Regions from separate parts of the Streptomyces inhibens genome, predicted to be linked through region 1. Evidence: predicted binding sites of a transcription regulator. Region 1 holds the regulator's gene; the other holds the start of a gene.
The links. Region 1 encodes HrcA, which represses chaperone genes, less so after heat shock. Its sites were predicted from a motif close to TTNGCACTCNGNNNNNCNGAGTGCNAA; they were not measured.
Positions count from the first base shown of each region.

Region 2: the regulator HrcA is predicted to act here: its motif matches at 5,832-5,858, upstream of groL (chaperonin GroEL).

Region 1 is NZ_CP084681.1:3,483,221-3,491,611, reverse strand. It holds gene KI385_RS16080 (ATP-binding SpoIIE family protein phosphatase) at 1-1,303, shown strand, start outside; gene hemW (radical SAM family heme chaperone HemW) at 1,357-2,589, shown strand; gene KI385_RS16070 (Uma2 family endonuclease) at 2,688-3,266, shown strand; gene KI385_RS16065 (DUF3097 domain-containing protein) at 3,244-4,077, opposite strand; gene KI385_RS16060 (MBL fold metallo-hydrolase) at 4,121-4,855, opposite strand; gene hrcA (heat-inducible transcriptional repressor HrcA) at 5,052-6,068, shown strand; gene dnaJ (molecular chaperone DnaJ) at 6,069-7,205, shown strand; gene KI385_RS16045 (nitronate monooxygenase) at 7,315-8,391, shown strand, end outside.
Region 2 is NZ_CP084681.1:5,900,791-5,909,181, reverse strand. It holds gene KI385_RS26990 (FG-GAP-like repeat-containing protein) at 1-1,287, opposite strand, end outside; gene KI385_RS26985 (winged helix DNA-binding domain-containing protein) at 1,487-2,635, shown strand; gene KI385_RS26980 (hypothetical protein) at 2,644-3,009, opposite strand; gene KI385_RS26975 (DUF998 domain-containing protein) at 3,063-3,761, opposite strand; gene groL (chaperonin GroEL) at 4,080-5,702, opposite strand; gene KI385_RS26965 (cold-shock protein) at 6,054-6,257, opposite strand; gene KI385_RS26960 (MoaD/ThiS family protein) at 6,680-6,958, opposite strand; gene thrC (threonine synthase) at 7,041-8,324, opposite strand; SAM riboswitch class I at 8,342-8,391, opposite strand, start outside.

The DNA.
Region 1 (8,391 bases):
CTCCGGCCAGCTCGACGCCGATCAAGTCGCTTCGCTCGCCGCCCAGTTGATCGTGCCGCGGCTCGCCGACTGGTGTGCGGTGTGGCTCTACGACGGCGACGGCGGCGCCCCCGGCCGGGGCATCGCACAGGCCGGCGAGGAACAGCGGCTCGCCCGCGTCTGGCACACCTGCGAGGGCCGGATCGACTCACTGCGTACCGCACTGGAGAAACAGCCGCCCGAACTCCCGGGCGGCCTCCCGTCCGGCAGCGCACCCACCGCGGCTCCCTGGCCCTGGTCGCAGGAACCGAGCGGCTACGAGCCCCCGGGCGCGGCCCTGGCCTGTCCCCTGGTCGCCGGCGGCCGCCGGCTCGGCACGCTGCTGCTCGGCCGGGGCGGCCTGCTGCGCTTCCCCGACGAGGTGGTCGGGTTGATCGAGGACCTGTGCCGGCGGGTCGCCCGCGCCGTGGCCACCGCCCGCGCGTACAGCCGCCAGGAGCGCATCAGCCAGGTCCTGCAGCGCCGGCTGCTGCCCCCCGGCCGGGCGCAGGTGCCCGGCGTGGAATCGGCGGTGGTCTACGAACCGCGCGAGGGCGCCTGGGCGGGCGGCGACTTCTGGGACCTCTTCGACGCCGGCGACGGCCGCTGGTGCTTCGCGCTCGGCGATGTCTGCGGCAGCGGCCCGGAGGCGGCCGCGGTGACCGGGCTGGCCCGGCCGGTGCTGCGGCTGCTGGCCCGCGACGGCTTCGGTGTCGCGGCGGTGCTCGACCGGCTCAACAAGACCATGGCCCGGGAGGCCGCGGACTCCGTCGCGGCGGTCGCGGCCGCGGTGGCGGCGGCCGGCGCCGGGGCGGAGGCGCCGGTGGAGATCCGCGAGGAGGGTGAACAGGCCCGTTTCCTGTCCCTGCTCTACGGCGAGATCGTCCCCCATCCCGACGGCTTGGGCGGCGCCCGCTGCACCCTCGCCAGCGCGGGCCACCCCCTGCCGCTCGTACTGGGCGCGGACGGCGCGGTCCGGGTCGTCGCGGCGCCGCAGATGCTGCTGGGGGTGGTCGAGGACGCGGCGTACGTCAGCGAATCGTTTGACCTCTGCCCGGGGGAGACCCTGCTGTGTGTGACGGACGGGGTGACCGAGCGCCGGTCGGGGCTGCGGCTCTTCGACGACGAGGACGGTCTGGCCACGGCCCTCGCCGCCGGTGTCGGCCTGAGCGCCACCGCCCTCGCCGACCACATCCGCCACACCGTCCACGCCTTCGACCCGACCCCGCCCGACGACGACCTGGCGCTGCTGGTCCTCCAGGCGGCGGGGGACGGGGTGGCGTAGGGCGTATCGGCGCCCGGGACCGGAACCGTCTCCCATGACGGACAATGGTTCCCATGCCTTCCGCACTGCCTGATGGTGAGCCGATGCCCGAGGACGGGGCGCTGCCCGGTCATGCGCTGGCGGGGGCGGCCGGGCGGCCCCTCGGCTTCTATCTGCATGTGCCGTACTGCGCGACCCGCTGCGGCTACTGCGACTTCAACACCTACACCGCGAGCGAGCTGCGCGGCTCCGGCGGCGCCCTGGCCTCCCGTGACAACTACGCCGACACCGTCGTGGCGGAGATCCGGCTGGCCCGCAAGGTGCTGGGCGACGACCCGCGCCCGGTCGAGACGGTCTTCGTCGGCGGCGGCACCCCGACCCTGCTGCCCGCCGCCGACCTCGGCCGCATGCTGGCCGCCATCCGCGAGGAATTCGGCCTCGCGTCCGGCGCCGAGATCACCACCGAGGCCAACCCCGAGTCCGTCGACCCCCGCTACCTCTCCGAGCTGCGAGCGGGCGGCTTCAACCGGGTCTCCTTCGGCATGCAGAGCGCCCGGCAGCACGTCCTCAAGATCCTCGACCGTACGCACACCCCGGGCCGCCCCGAGGCCTGCGTCGCCGAGGCCCGCGCGGCCGGCTTCGACCACGTCAACCTCGATCTGATCTACGGCACGCCAGGCGAGAGCGACGACGACTGGCGGGCGTCCCTCGACGCCGCCCTCGGCGCCGGGCCCGACCACATCTCCGCCTACGCCCTGATCGTCGAGGAGGGCACCCAGCTCGCCCGCCGGATCCGCCGCGGCGAGGTCCCGATGACCGACGACGATGTGCACGCCGACCGCTATCTCATCGCCGACGAACGGCTCGCCGCGGCCGGTTTCACCTGGTACGAGGTCTCCAACTGGGCCACTACCGAGGCCGCCCGCTGCCGCCACAACGAGCTGTACTGGACCGGCGCCGACTGGTGGGGCGCGGGCCCCGGCGCCCACAGCCACGTGGGCGGCGTCCGCTGGTGGAACGTCAAGCACCCCGGCGCCTACGCCCAGGCCCTCACCGAAGGCCGCTCCCCGGGCGCCGGCCGTGAGCTCCTGGCGGACGAGGACCGCCGCGTCGAACGGATCCTGCTGGAGCTGCGGCTGTCGGAGGGCTGCCCGCTGGACCTGCTGGCCCCGGCGGGGGCGCGGGCCGCGGCGCGGGCGCTCGCGGACGGGCTGCTGGATCCGGGGCCGTACGAGGAGGGGCGGGCCGTGCTCACGTTGCGGGGGCGGTTGCTGGCGGATGCGGTGGTGCGGAATTTGGTGGACTGACCTCGAACGAGTGAACCCATGCGAAGGCCCTGCGCCCCTGCCTAGGCTGTTCCTAGCCTGTGCCGTATACACGGCGACAGGAAACGGAGGCCATGGAGATGACCGCTGTGGATGAACGCCGGATGACGGAGCTCTTCGAGAACCTTGAGGTTCCTGAGGGCATCAAGATTGAGCTCCTCCGGGGGGAAATCGTGATGATGGCGGGGCCGGATCTGGTCCATAACCTGATCGTCGAGGAGGTCTGCGACCAGATTCCGCGTCAGAAGTGGCACAGGCTTCAGACGCAGGACATCGACGTTCTGAGCGAGATCAGCGAGCCCCAGCCCGACCTCGTGGTCCTGGAGCGTGATACCGCACCGGAGTCCGGGCGGCTCATGCCGTCCGGAGTGGTCACCATGCTCGTCGAGGTCGTCTCCAAGACCAGCGTCGACCGCGACTACGGGCTCAAGCGCAGCATCTACGCCGCAGGTAAGGTGCCCGCGTATTTGATCATCGACCCCGTCATGGCACAGTGCGTTCTGCTCACCGAGCCGTTCGGTAGCGGCCAGGAGGCCGACTACGCAGTGCAGCGGATCACCAAATTCGGCGACCCGGTGCCGCTGGAGCTGCTCGGGATTGATCTGGACACCACCGAGTTCGGAACCCTCAAGGGCGTCAGGCCGCACCGCCGGCCGTAACAAAGTCGATCAACTCCTCCACCCTCCCCAGCAACGCCGGCTCCAGGTCCTTGTAGGACCGCACGCACGACAGGATCCGCTGCCAGGCCGCGCCCGTGTTCTCCGGCCAGCCCAGCGCCCGGCACACCCCCGTCTTCCAGTCCTGGCCGTGCGGAACGGTCGGCCACGCCGCAATCCCGACCGAGGACGGCTTCACCGCCTCCCACACGTCGATGTACGGGTGGCCGACGACCAGCGCATGATCACCGGTCACCTCGGCGGCGATACGGGACTCCTTCGAGCCGGGCACGAGATGGTCGACCAGGACGCCGAGGCGGGCATCCGGGCCGGGGGAGAAGCCACGGACGATCGCCGGGAGGTCGTCGATGCCCTCCAGGTATTCCACGACGACGCCCTCGATGCGCAGATCGTCGCCCCACACCCGCTCGACCAGTTCGGCGTCGTGCCGGCCTTCCACATAGATACGCCCGGCGCGTGCGACCCGGGCGCGGGCGCCGGGGACGGCGAGTGAGCCGGATGCCGTACGGGCGGGGCCGCTCGACGCCGGCCGGTTCTGCGGGCGTACGAGGGTGACGACCTTGCCCTCCAGGAGGAAGCCGCGCGGGGTCATCGGGAAGACGCGGTGCTTGCCGAAGCGGTCCTCCAGGGTGACCGTCGGGCCCTCGGCCGTCTTCTCGCAGCGGATCACGGCGCCGCAGAAGCCCGAGCCGACCTCCTCGACGACCAGATCGGGGTCGGCCGGTACCTCAGGGGCGGGGCGCTGCTTCTTCCAGGCAGGAGTGAGGTCGGGGCTGTAGCGCTTGCTGTGCATGGGGGCCTGTCTGTCCGGGGAGTGGGCGGGGGCAGGAGGGGGGTCAGGAAGGGGTGACGCCGAAGCGGGTGGCGAGGGCGTCGCGCTGGGCGCGGACGAAGCGGGCGTCCACCACGGCGCCGTGGCCGGGGACGTACACCGCGTCCTCGCCGCCGAGGGCGAGCAGCCGGTCCAGGGCGGCGGGCCACTGCTGCGGCAGTGCGTCCGGGCCCGCGCTGGGCTCGCCGGACTCCTCCACCAGGTCGCCGCAGAAGACGATCTCCGGGGTGCCGTGCTTGCCGGGCACCAGGACGGCCAGATCGTGGGCGGTGTGACCGGGGCCGACGTTGGCGAGCAGCACCTGCCGGTCGCCGAGGTCGACGGTCAGCTGGCCGTGTACGTGGTGGTGCGGGGCGACGAGCAGGTCGGTGGCCTCGGCCGCGGCGTCCCGGTCGACGCCGTGCCGCGTCGCGTCGTGCCGCAGCTCGTCCTTGCCGCGGCGCAGCAGGTCACCGAGGCCGGCCGCGCCGAACACCTCGACGCCCGCGAAGGCGGCGGTGCCCAGCACATGATCGAAGTGTGGATGGGTGAGCGCGACATGCGTCACTTCCCGGCCGAGCACGCCGCGGATCGCGCGGCGCAGATCCGCGCCGTCGCGGATGGTCGCCCCGGTATCGACGATCATGACGCCGGTCGCACCGGCGATCACGCCGATCGTCTCGTCCCAGCCCGGCATCCGGCGCCTGGCGACACCTTCACCGAGCCCTTCCCAGCCGGCCTCTTCCCAAGCAGTGTGCATACCGAGACGCTAGCTCCATCGCGATAGCGTTGCCCGACAGATCGACCGAACACGGTCATCGGGTGAGTGCTCCGCGCGGCCGCCCTTGCCGTGGCCGTGCTACCCGGCCGTACACTGGCTCCGGGTCTGGCACTCGGCCCGGGTGAGTGCCAGGAAGAGACGAGACGGCGGGACGGCCGGACTGGAGGTGCGCGGGATGCTCAGTGAACGCAGGCTGGAGGTGCTGCGCGCCATCGTTCAGGACTATGTCGGAACGGAGGAGCCGGTCGGCTCCAAGGCGCTCACCGAACGCCATCAGCTGGGGGTCTCCCCGGCCACCATCCGTAACGACATGGCGGCGCTGGAGGATGAGGGATTCATCGCCCAGCCGCATACGAGCGCCGGGCGGATCCCGACCGACAAGGGCTACCGCCTCTTCGTCGACAAGCTGGCCGGCGTCAAGCCGCTGTCCAGCCCCGAGCGGCGGGCGATCCAGAATTTCCTGGACGGCGCCGTCGACCTCGACGATGTCGTCGGCCGCACGGTCCGGCTGCTGGCGCAGCTGACCCGGCAGGTCGCGGTCGTGCAGTACCCGTCCCTGACGCGGTCCACGGTCCGCCATGTCGAGCTGCTGGCGCTGGCCCCGGCGCGGGTGATGCTCGTACTCATCACGGACACCGGGCGGGTCGAGCAGCGGCTCATCGACTGCCAGACGCCGTTCGGTGAGACGTCCCTGGCGGATCTGCGAGCACGGCTCAACAGCCGGGTCGTGGGGCGCCGGTTCGCGGATGTTCCGCAGTTGGTGCAGGATCTCCCGGAGTCCTTCGAGCAGGACGACCGCGGCACGGTCTCGACAGTGCTGTCGGTGTTGCTGGAGACTTTGGTGGAGGAGACCGAAGAGCGGCTGATGATCGGCGGTACCGCCAATCTCACGCGCTTCGGGCACGATTTCCCACTGACCATCCGGCCGGTGCTGGAGGCTCTTGAGGAGCATGTGGTGCTGCTCAAGCTGCTCGGGGAGGCCAAGGACTCGGGCATGACCGTACGTATCGGGCATGAGAATGCCCATGAAGGCCTGACGTCCACATCGGTCGTCGCGGTCGGCTACGGTTCGGGCGACGAGGCAGTCGCCAAACTCGGCGTGGTCGGACCGACCCGCATGGACTACCCCGGAACGATGGGAGCGGTACGCGCAGTGGCACGTTACGTCGGACAAATCCTCGCGGAGTCGTAAGTGGCCACGGATTACTACTCGGTCCTCGGTGTCGGCCGCGATGCCTCGCAGGACCAGATCAAGAAGGCCTTCCGTCGGCTGGCGCGCGAGCTGCACCCGGACGTGAACCCGGATCCCAAGACCCAGGAGCGGTTCAAGGAGATCAACGCCGCTTACGAGGTCCTGTCGGATCCGCAGAAGAAGCAGGTCTACGACCTGGGCGGTGACCCCCTCTCGCAGGCGGGCGGCGGCGCGGGCGCGGGCGGCTTCGGTGCGGGCTTCGGCAACTTCTCCGACATCATGGACGCGTTCTTCGGCACGGCCTCGCAGCGCGGACCGCGCTCGCGCACCCGCCGTGGCCAGGACGCCATGATCCGGCTCGACATCGAGCTGAACGAAGCGGCCTTCGGCACGACCAAGGACATCCAGGTCGACACCGCCGTCGTGTGTACGACGTGCAGTGGCGAGGGCGCGGCGCCGGGCACCTCGGCGCAGACCTGTGACATGTGCCGCGGCCGCGGTGAGGTCTCGCAGGTCACCCGGTCCTTCCTCGGCCAGGTCATGACGTCCCGGCCGTGTCCGCAGTGCCAGGGCTTCGGCACGGTCGTGCCGACGCCGTGCCCCGAGTGCGCCGGCGACGGACGGATCCGGTCCCGCCGCACCCTGACGGTCAAGATCCCGGCCGGTGTCGACAACGGCACCCGCATCCAGCTCGCGGGCGAGGGCGAGGTCGGCCCCGGCGGCGGCCCCGCCGGTGATCTCTATGTCGAGATCCATGAGCTGCCGCACCCGGTCTTCCAGCGGCGCGGCGACGATCTGCACTGCACGGTCACCATCCCGATGACGGCGGCCTCACTGGGCACGAAGTGTCCGCTGGAGACGCTCGACGGGGTGGAGGAGATCGACGTCCGGCCCGGCACCCAGTCCGGTCAGTCGATCCCGCTGCACCAGCGCGGGGTGACGCATCTGCGCGGCGGCGGCCGTGGCGATCTCATCGTCCATGTCGAGGTGCAGACCCCGTCCAAGCTCGACCCCGAGCAGGAGGAGCTGCTGCGCCGACTGGCCAAGCTCCGCGGCGAGGAGCGGCCCACCGGGCAGTTTCAGCCGGGGCAGCAGGGGCTCTTCTCGCGCCTCAAGGACGCGTTCAACGGGCGGTAGACCGGACGCCGATGGCCCCGGGGATTGACCCCGGGAGGACGCCATACCGGGCGGTAGGTCGAGCCCGCCCGGGTTCGGGACGAGGCGGTGGGCGTGACACGATGTGCTCATGCCCACCGCACCGACCGATCTCTGCCGCTACCCGATCGTGCAGGCCCCGATGGCGGGAGGCGGCTCCGGACCCGAGCTTGCCGCCGCCGTCTGCGGCGCCGGCGGTCTCGGCTTCCTTGCCGCCGGTTACAAGACCGCCGACGGCATGTATCAGGAGATCAAACAGCTGCGCGGGCTGACCGACCGGCCCTTCGGTGTCAATCTCTTCATGCCGCAGCCCTCCCTGGCCGACAGCTCCGTCGTCGAGGTCTACCGCGAACAGCTCGCCGGCGAGGCCGCCTGGTACGAGACCGAGCTCGGTGACACCGACGGGCCCTCCGACGACAACTACGAGGCCAAGCTCGCGATCCTGCGGGAGGACCCGGTGCCGGTGGTCTCCTTCACCTTCGGCTGCCCCTCGCGCGCCGTCCTCGACGCCTTCGCCAAGGTCGGTACGTACACGGTCGTCACGGTCACCACGGCGGCCGAGGCGCAGGCCGCGCAGTGGTCGGGGGCGGACGCGGTGTGTGTGCAGGGCGTGGAGGCGGGCGGCCACCAGGGCACCCACCGGGACGATCCGCACGCGGACGGGACCGGCGCGGGGCTGGGGCTGCTGGCGCTGCTCGGCCAGGTCCGCGAGGCCGTGCAGATCCCGGTGATCGCCGCGGGCGGGCTGATGCGCGGGGCGCAGATCGCGGCGGTGCTGGCCGCCGGGGCGTCGATGGCGCAGCTGGGCACCGCCTTCCTCGCCACCCCCGAGTCGGGCGCCAATCCGCTGCACAAGCAGGCGCTGACCAACCCCCTGTTCACCCATACCGAGTTGACCCGGGCGTTCTCCGGGCGGCCGGCCCGCGGGCTGGTGAACCGCTTCATGCGCGAGCACGGCCCGTACGCGCCCGCCGCCTATCCCGCCGTCCACTACCTCACCTCCACCGTGCGCAAGGCCGCGGCCAAGGCGGGCGACGCGCAGGGCCTGAACCTCTGGGCGGGGCAGGGGCACCGGCTGGCGCGGGAGATGCCCGCCGGGCAGCTCGTGGAGGTCCTGGCGGCCGAACTCGACGCCGCGCGCGCCGCGTTGAACCTCCCTCACGCCGGC
Region 2 (8,391 bases), 2.4 Mb from region 1:
GTCGGAGAGGAAGACCTCACCGCCGAAGAAGTCGTTCGCCTCGTCGGTGCCGGGGACTCCCGGGGAGTTCTCGTGGAAGTACTGGACGTTGTGCGAGGTGTCGATGCCGGAGGGCGAGCCGCGCAGTACGGTCACCGCGCCGGCCTTGCTCGCACCGTCGATGGTCTCCTCGGCGACGCCGATGGCGAGGTCCTGGAGGCCGTCGCCGTTGATGTCACCCAGGGAGACCTCGTAGCCGAACTTGTCGCCCTTCTCGGAGCTGCCGGGTATCGCGCCGGACTCCTGGGTGATGGTGTCGATCTGGTCCACGCGCGGGCCGTCGGCGGAACCGTGGATGACGTTGACCTTGCCGCCCTTGGTGCTGCCGGGCACCTGGTCGTCGAAGAGCATGCCGGTGACCAGGTCGCCGAAGCCGTCGCCGTTGACGTCGCCGATGGCCGTGATGAAGCCGCCGGGCAGACGCTTGATGCCGGCGCCGGACAGGCCCGATGACGTGCCGGGCAGGTAGTAATTGGTGCTGTAGTAGGGCTCGTTCTTGTCGTAGGCGCTGACGACGAGGTCGGCGTAGCCCTGGTCGGTGACCTCGCCCGACGTCAGCTGGATGATGCCGTTGCCGGCCCCGCCGAGGATGGGCAGGGCGACGGCCGAGTGGGCGCCCGGGGTTCCGGTCTTGCTGATGCCGCCCTTGAAGACGTGCAGGGTGGCGGAAGAGGTGCCGGTGGCCAGGTCGGCCTTGCCGTCGCGGTCGAAGTCGCCGGCGGCCAGTGCCGCGCCGAAACGGTCGTGCTGCGAGGGGGCCGGGTCGGCCAGGGTGGCACTGCCGAAGCCGGAGAGGCCGCCGGACGCGCCCCACAGGATCTGTACGGTGCCGCCGTCGGCGTCGCCCGCGACATCCTCGTACGGGGCCGCGACGGCGAGGTCCGCGTAACCGTCGGAGTTGAAGTCGCCGGCGGCGAGGCTCGCGCCGAAGAGGTCATCGGCCTCGGCCGCGCCCGGGACGCCCGGGGAGTTCTGGGTCAGCGTGGTGCGCCGGGAGGCGTCCACGCCGTTCGCCGAGCCGTAGAGCACGGTGACGGCGCCGGCGCCCTTCTTGCCGTCGACGGTGGCGGCGGGCGCGGCGACCGCGAGATCGCGGTAGCCGTCGCCGTTGAAGTCGCCCTGGCGGCCGCCCGCGGCCGGCGCGGCGTTGTCCGCGGCCGAGGCGGTGCCGGTGGCGGCCGTCAGCAGCCCGGCCGCCAGCGCGGTGGCGGCCGCGGTGGCCAGGGTCGTACGGAGATGCTTGGGCATGCGGGGCTCGTTCTCCCTTTGTCCGCAGGACAGTTGGTGAAGAAGAGACCCGCGGAGGGAGGGGATGGTTGTAGCGGAGAGGTGAAGGAGAGGAGAAGGAGATGTATCTCCGGCACGGTCAGCGCTCCGCGAACGTCGTCGTTGCCGGGTTCACAACATGTTGCCGGGTTCACAACATGGGGAACGAGACGGTCACGGCATGAAAATCACCGCACGGGAACTCAACCGCGCCACGCTCGCTCGGCAGTTGCTGCTGCGCCGGGAGACGCTCGGCGTCGCCGACGGCGTACGGCGTGTGGTCGCGTTGCAGGCGCAGCACGCGGCCTCGCCCTACCTCGCGTTGTGGAACCGCCTCGCCGACTTCGACCCGGCCGATCTCGATGCCGCCTTCGCCGACCACACGGTCGTCAAGTCGACCCTGATGCGGATCACGCTGCACGCCGTCCACACCGACGATTTCCGGGCCTTCCGCGAGGCCGTGCAGCCTTCGGTGCGTGCCGCCAGGCTGGGCGACCGCTTCACGGCGTCAGGGCTGACCACCGAGGACGCCGACGCGCTGGTTCCGGAACTGCTGGCCTTCGCCGATCAGCCCCGGACGACTGCGGAGTACGAGGCGTGGCTCGCGCAACGACTGGGTGCGCCGGCGAAGCCCGGAGCGTGGTGGGGGTTGCGGCACTATGCGCCGCTGCTGCACGCGCCCACCACACCACCGTGGTCGTTCGGCCACCAGCCCTCGTACATCGCACCCAGGACCAGGCCGGTGCTGGCGGACCCGGAGGTGTCCGCCACGTCCCTGCGAACGCTGGTCCTGCGTTATCTCAAGGGGTTCGGGCCGGCGTCGGTGGCGGACGTGGCGCAGTTCGCGTTGGTCCAGCGTGCCAGGGTCAGGACGACACTGCAGGCTCTCGCCGGCGACGGCGACATCGAGCGGCTGGCAGGGCCGGACGGCGAGGAGCTGTTCGACACCCCGGGCGCACCGCGTCCGGACGAGGACACCCCGGCGCCGCCCCGGCTGATGGCCATGTGGGACAGCATCCTGCTGGCCTACTCCGACCGCAGCCGCGTCATCCCACTGGCCCACCGCACGCTCGTCACCCGCAGGAACGGTGACGTGCTGCCGACCCTGCTGGTCGACGGGTACGTCGTCGGCGTATGGCGCCCGGCCGAGGGGGGAATCGAGGCAACCGCCTTCCACCGTCTACCGGACGAGGTCTGGGAGGAGCTCGCCGCCGAGGCCCGGTCGCTGACGGCGTTCCTCGCCGACCGCGAACCGGAGGTCTACCGCCGTTACGACCACTGGTGGAGCAAGCTGCCGAGCGCCGAGTCCCGGTTGCTCCCCGGGGACTGAGGGGCAGCTCATCCGGCGTCGGAGGCCCCCGGGGCCAGAACCGCACACCCGACGTCGGATGGCCAACTGGGCCGGAAGCGTTCCACGAAGTCGGCGAAGTCGTCACACAGATACTGAGGATCGGACGGCTTCAACCGGATCTGCTTCCGGCTGTCGGCCCACCAGATCTCGAATTCGGTGACCGTGCCTTCGGTCGGCCAGCACTCGCTCCGGTGGGGCAACAGCACGACATCGACGAAGCCTCCGACGCTCAGGCCGATGTCCACAAAGATCCCGATCGCACCGGGACGGGGCACCCTCACGACAGTGCCTTCAACCACCTGCCCGAAGCGCAAGCCTTCCCGAATCCGACTCCACTGTGCGTCTGTCACCACGAACGCATCATCGCACCAAGGCCAGGACCACGAGCGGACGAAACCGGGCCGGCTCAGCCGCCGTCGGCGGCGGGCTGCGCCACCTCTGGGACCCGCTCGCGCCCCGCCCCCGGTCCTCGGGCCGTTTGCCGGGACGAGCCGGCCAGTTCGGCGGCCAGCAGCGCGAACCACACGCCCACCAGTGTCAGATGGGCCCGTTGCGGGATGCCGTGCCAGCCGGGCCGGCCGATCAGCGGGCCCACCGTGCACACGGCGGTCGGCAGCGCCGGCGCCAGCACCCATGTCCCCCAGCGGCGGATCAGCGGCATACGGGGCGCGTCGGTCGCGGCCGCCCGGCCGAGCAGGGCCATCGAGGCGAAGACGAAGAAGTGGGCGAGTGCGCTGGTGGCCGTGTGCCAGGGGTGTACGGCCTCGCATCCGGGTTCCACCGAGGGCGCGCAGCGCATGGGCAGGTAGACATCGGCCAGCGAGGACAACGCGAGGCCGAGCAAGGCCCACCAGCCGGACCGCGCCCACCAGTCCGCCCGCGACCGGATGCCCGTCCGCGACCGGATGCCGGACGCCGCGCCGCCCGCCAGCAGCGCTCCCCCGCCCACCAGCACGGCGCAGACGCTCTCGATCCCGCCGAAGAGCCATCGCAACGGCTGGTCGGCGGCGTACAACTCGCTGACGTAGGAGTGGCGCGGATCCAGGCCCGTCGGCAGCACGAACTCCAGGAGCCAGCCGTTGTAGAGCAACGCGGCCGCGGCCAACAGGAGCGCCGCGACGCGCCGGCGCCCCTGTGCGGCCCGGTCGTGTCCCTGCGTGCCCCGGTTCGTACGAACACCCCATCGCCTTGATCGCGCAGGGTGCATCCACCCCAAGATCCACATTGATGACCGGCCGCCTGCCGTCCACATCGGAGTCGGCACAACGTCATCGTCATCATTACGCGGTCGGCGGCGCGCCCCGCCGGGGCACGCCGAAGGCACGGAGAACGCCGTCGGGGCGGCACCCCCTGGGAGGAGGGTGCCGCCCCGACGAACGTGTGGACGTGTGATCCCGGAGGATCAGCGCTCTGATCCAGAGGATCAGAAGTCCATGTCACCGCCCGGCATACCGCCCGGAGCGGCCGCGGCGGCCTTCTCCGGCTTGTCGGCGATGACGGCCTCGGTGGTGAGGAAGAGCGCGGCGATGGAGGCGGCGTTCTGCAGCGCAGAGCGGGTCACCTTCGCCGGGTCGATGATGCCTTCGGCGATCATGTCGACGTACTCACCGGTCGCGGCGTTCAGGCCGTGGCCGACGGGCAGGTTGCGCACCTTCTCCACGACAACGCCGCCCTCAAGGCCGCCGTTGACGGAGATCTGCTTCAGCGGGGCCTCCAGGGCCAGCTTCACAGCGGCGGCACCGGTGGCCTCGTCACCCTCGAGCTCGAGCTTCTCGAAGACCGAGGAAGCCTGGAGCAGGGCGACGCCACCGCCGGCGACGATGCCCTCCTCGACGGCCGCCTTCGCGTTGCGAACGGCGTCCTCGATGCGGTGCTTGCGCTCCTTGAGCTCGACCTCGGTGGCGGCACCGGCCTTGATGACGGCCACGCCGCCGGCCAGCTTCGCCAGACGCTCCTGGAGCTTCTCGCGGTCGTAGTCCGAGTCGGAGTTCTCGATCTCGGCGCGGATCTGGTTGACGCGGCCCTGGACCTGGTCGCTGTCGCCGGCACCGTCGACGATGGTGGTCTCGTCCTTGGTGATGACGACCTTGCGGGCGCGGCCCAGCAGGTCGAGACCGGCGTTCTCCAGCTTGAGGCCGACCTCCTCGGAGATGACGGTGCCACCGGTGAGGATGGCGATGTCGCCGAGCATGGCCTTGCGGCGGTCACCGAAGCCCGGAGCCTTGACGGCGACGGACTTGAAGGTGCCACGGATCTTGTTGACGACCAGGGTCGACAGGGCCTCGCCCTCGACGTCCTCGGCGATGATCAGCAGCGGCTTGCCGGACTGCATGACCTTCTCCAGGAGCGGCAGCAGGTCCTTCACGTTGCCGATCTTGGAGTTGACGATGAGGATGTACGGGTCGTCGAGCGACGCCTCCATACGCTCCATGTCGGTGGCGAAGTACGCCGAGATGTAGCCCTTGTCGAAGCGCATACCCTCGGTGAGCTCCAGCTCCAGACCGAAGGTCTGGGACTCCTCGACGGTGATGACGCCTTCCTTGCCGACCTTGTCCATGGCCTCGGCGATGAGCTCGCCGATCTGGGTGTCGGCGGCGGAGATGGAGGCGGTCGAAGCGATCTGCTCCTTGGTCTCCACGTCCTTGGCCTGCTCCAGCAGGGCGGCGGAGACAGCCTCGACGGCGCGCTCGATGCCGCGCTTGAGAGCCATCGGGTTGGCGCCGGCGGCTACGTTGCGCAGGCCCTCGCGGACCAGAGCCTGGGCCAGGACGGTCGCGGTCGTCGTGCCGTCACCGGCGACGTCGTCCGTCTTCTTCGCGACCTCCTTGACCAGCTCGGCGCCGATCTTCTCGTACGGGTCCTCGAGCTCGATCTCCTTGGCGATGGAAACACCATCGTTGGTGATCGTGGGGGCGCCCCACTTCTTCTCGAGGACGACGTTGCGGCCCTTGGGGCCGAGGGTGACCTTGACGGCGTCGGCGAGCTGGTTCATCCCGCGCTCGAGACCGCGCCGTGCCTCCTCGTCGAACGCGATGATCTTGGCCATGTGAAGTGGTCCTCCCGGACAGGGGTGGCGTTCTTCGTGGACCGCGCCGGTGCCCGCGACGGACGGCCTGCAACCCTTGTGGTTCCTTGCCCCACTCGGCCTGCGGACCTCACTGACCCGATCCAAGTTCTGTCACTCTCACTGGGAGAGTGCTAACGCAATGATTAGCACTCGACCCCCGAGAGTGCAAGCGGCTCCACAAGGAGCCCCCTTTAGGGGTGGCGGTCGGGCGACGGGAGGGCGCAAGCGGCTTGGGCCGGCACCCCCCGCGCGGAGGACGGCGGAAGACAGCAGAAGGCCCGTATCCCCTCTGGGATACGGGCCTTCACCACGCAGCAGTCGGTCGGCGCCTCAGCCGGCCACCCGGACCATGTCCGCCTGCGGCCCCTTCTGGCCCTGCGAGATCTCGAACTCGACCCGCTGGCCCTCCTCAAGGGTGCGGTAGCCGTCCATCTGAATCGCGCTGTAGTGGACGAAAACATCCGCACCACCGTCGACCGCGATGAAGCCGTACCCCTTCTCCGCGTTGAACCACTTGACGGTGCCCTGAGCCATGCCTAACTCCCCTATTACTGGCCCTTGCGCAGGACCGCACTCCGCGGACCCGGGTCAGACCTCACCCCGCGAAAGGCCCGTGGGGTGTGCGCCGGAACGCGTCGACCGCCGCTGAATGTATCTGCACAGATGCCCAGCGCAACAGGTCAATCGGACGAGAATTCTGGCGTCGGAGAATCGGCAATATCCGCTGAAGTCCCGGTTCTCCGGGGCAAGTCGGGCCAGGCATAGCGCACCTAAGCGACAAATGCCGCCCACACTTTGGACACAACTCTCCCCGTTCTCATATGCGTTCGGCACGCGCGCGGAGATATGCGGAGGGGGATCGCCCCAATGGTATCCCCTTTCACTAAACGGAATTGCCCCGTCCGATTTCAATGGACGGGGCAATTCCGGTCAAGAAGGTGAAGAGATGGCGCAAATTAGCACCCGCCGGCGACCGCCGGAATGATCGAGATACCCGCGCCGTTCGGAGTCGGCGTCTCCAGGCCCTGCTCGAAGCGCACATCATCGTCATTGACGTACACATTCACGAAACGGCGCAGCTTGCCGGCGTCGTCCAGTACACGGGCCGCGATGCCCTGGTGGTTCTTCTCCAGGTCGGCGATCACCTCGGAGAGGGTCGCGCCCTCGGCGGTGACCTCGGCCTCGCCGCCGGTGTACGTGCGGAGGATGGTGGGGATGCGGACCTTGACGCTCATGGTTCTGCCTTCCGGGGACAGGGGTTACGGAGTACGGGTTCGGGGCTGCGGCGCGGCCTCGTGCGCGGACCGGCCGGCGGCCTCAGCCGGCCAGGCCGGCCGCGCGGAACGCGTCCAGGTCCGGACGGATGGTGGCCGTGGGCCCGGAGGTCGGGGCGACGGCGTCAAGCGTCTTGAGGCCGTCACCGGTGTTGAGGATGACGGTGGTCAGGGTGGGGTCGAGCAGACCGTCCTCGATGAGCTTCTTGGTCACGCCGACGGTCACTCCGCCCGCGGTCTCCGCGAAGATGCCCTCGGTCCTGGCCAGCAGCTTGATCGCGTCCACGACCTGCTCGTCGTTGACATCCTCCACCGCACCGCCCGTACGGCGCGCGATGTCGAGCACATACGGCCCGTCGGCCGGGTTGCCGATGGCCAGCGACTTGGCGATGGTGTTCGGCTTCTGCGGGCGGACGACGTCGTGCCCGGCCTTGAAGGCCGTGGACACCGGCGAGCAGCCCTCCGCCTGGGCGCCGAAGATCTTGTAGGGCTTGTCCTCGACCAGGCCGAGGGCGATCAGCTCCTTGAGCCCCTTGTCGATCTTCGTCAGCTGCGAGCCGGACGCGATCGGGATGACGATCTGGTCCGGGAGCTGCCAGCCGAGCTGCTCGCAGATCTCGTACGCGAGGGTCTTGGAACCCTCGCCGTAGTACGGACGCAGATTGACGTTGACGAAGCCCCAGCCCTCACCGAGCGGGTCGCCGATGAGCTCCGAGCAGAAGCGGTTGACGTCGTCGTAGTTGCCCTCGATGCCCACCAGGTCGCCGCCGTAGACCGCGGCCATGACGACCTTTCCGGCCTCCAGGTCGTGCGGGATGAAGACGCAGGACTTGAAACCGGCGCGGCGGGCCGCGGCGCCGACCGCACCGGCGAGGTTGCCGGTGGAGGAGCAGGAGAGGGTGGTGAAGCCGAAGGCGCGGGCGGCCTCGACGGCGATCGCGACGACGCGGTCCTTGAAGGAGTGCGTCGGGTTGCCGGAGTCGTCCTTGACGTACAGACCGCCGGTGACGCCCAGCTCACGGGCGAGGTTGTCGGCCTTGACGAGCTTGGTGAAGCCCGGGTTCAGATTGGGCTTGTCGGCCACGTCGGTGGGGACGGGCAGCAGCGGGGCGTAGCGCCAGATGTTGTTCGGGCCGGCCTCGATCTGCTTCCGCAGGCTCTCGGGATCGCCGCTCGGCAGGTCGTAGGCGACTTCGAGCGGCCCGAAACATTCCTGGCACGCGAAGATCGGACCGAGGTCGAAGCGCGTTCCGCACTCGCGGCAGGAGAGCGCGACGGCAGGACCCAGAGCGACGGCGGGAGTGGTTTCGGTGACTTGCACAGCCATGGAGGCGAGGCCCTTTCTCCTCATCTTCCTCGCGGCGCATCTCGCCACGAGACGGATTTGGCACCTT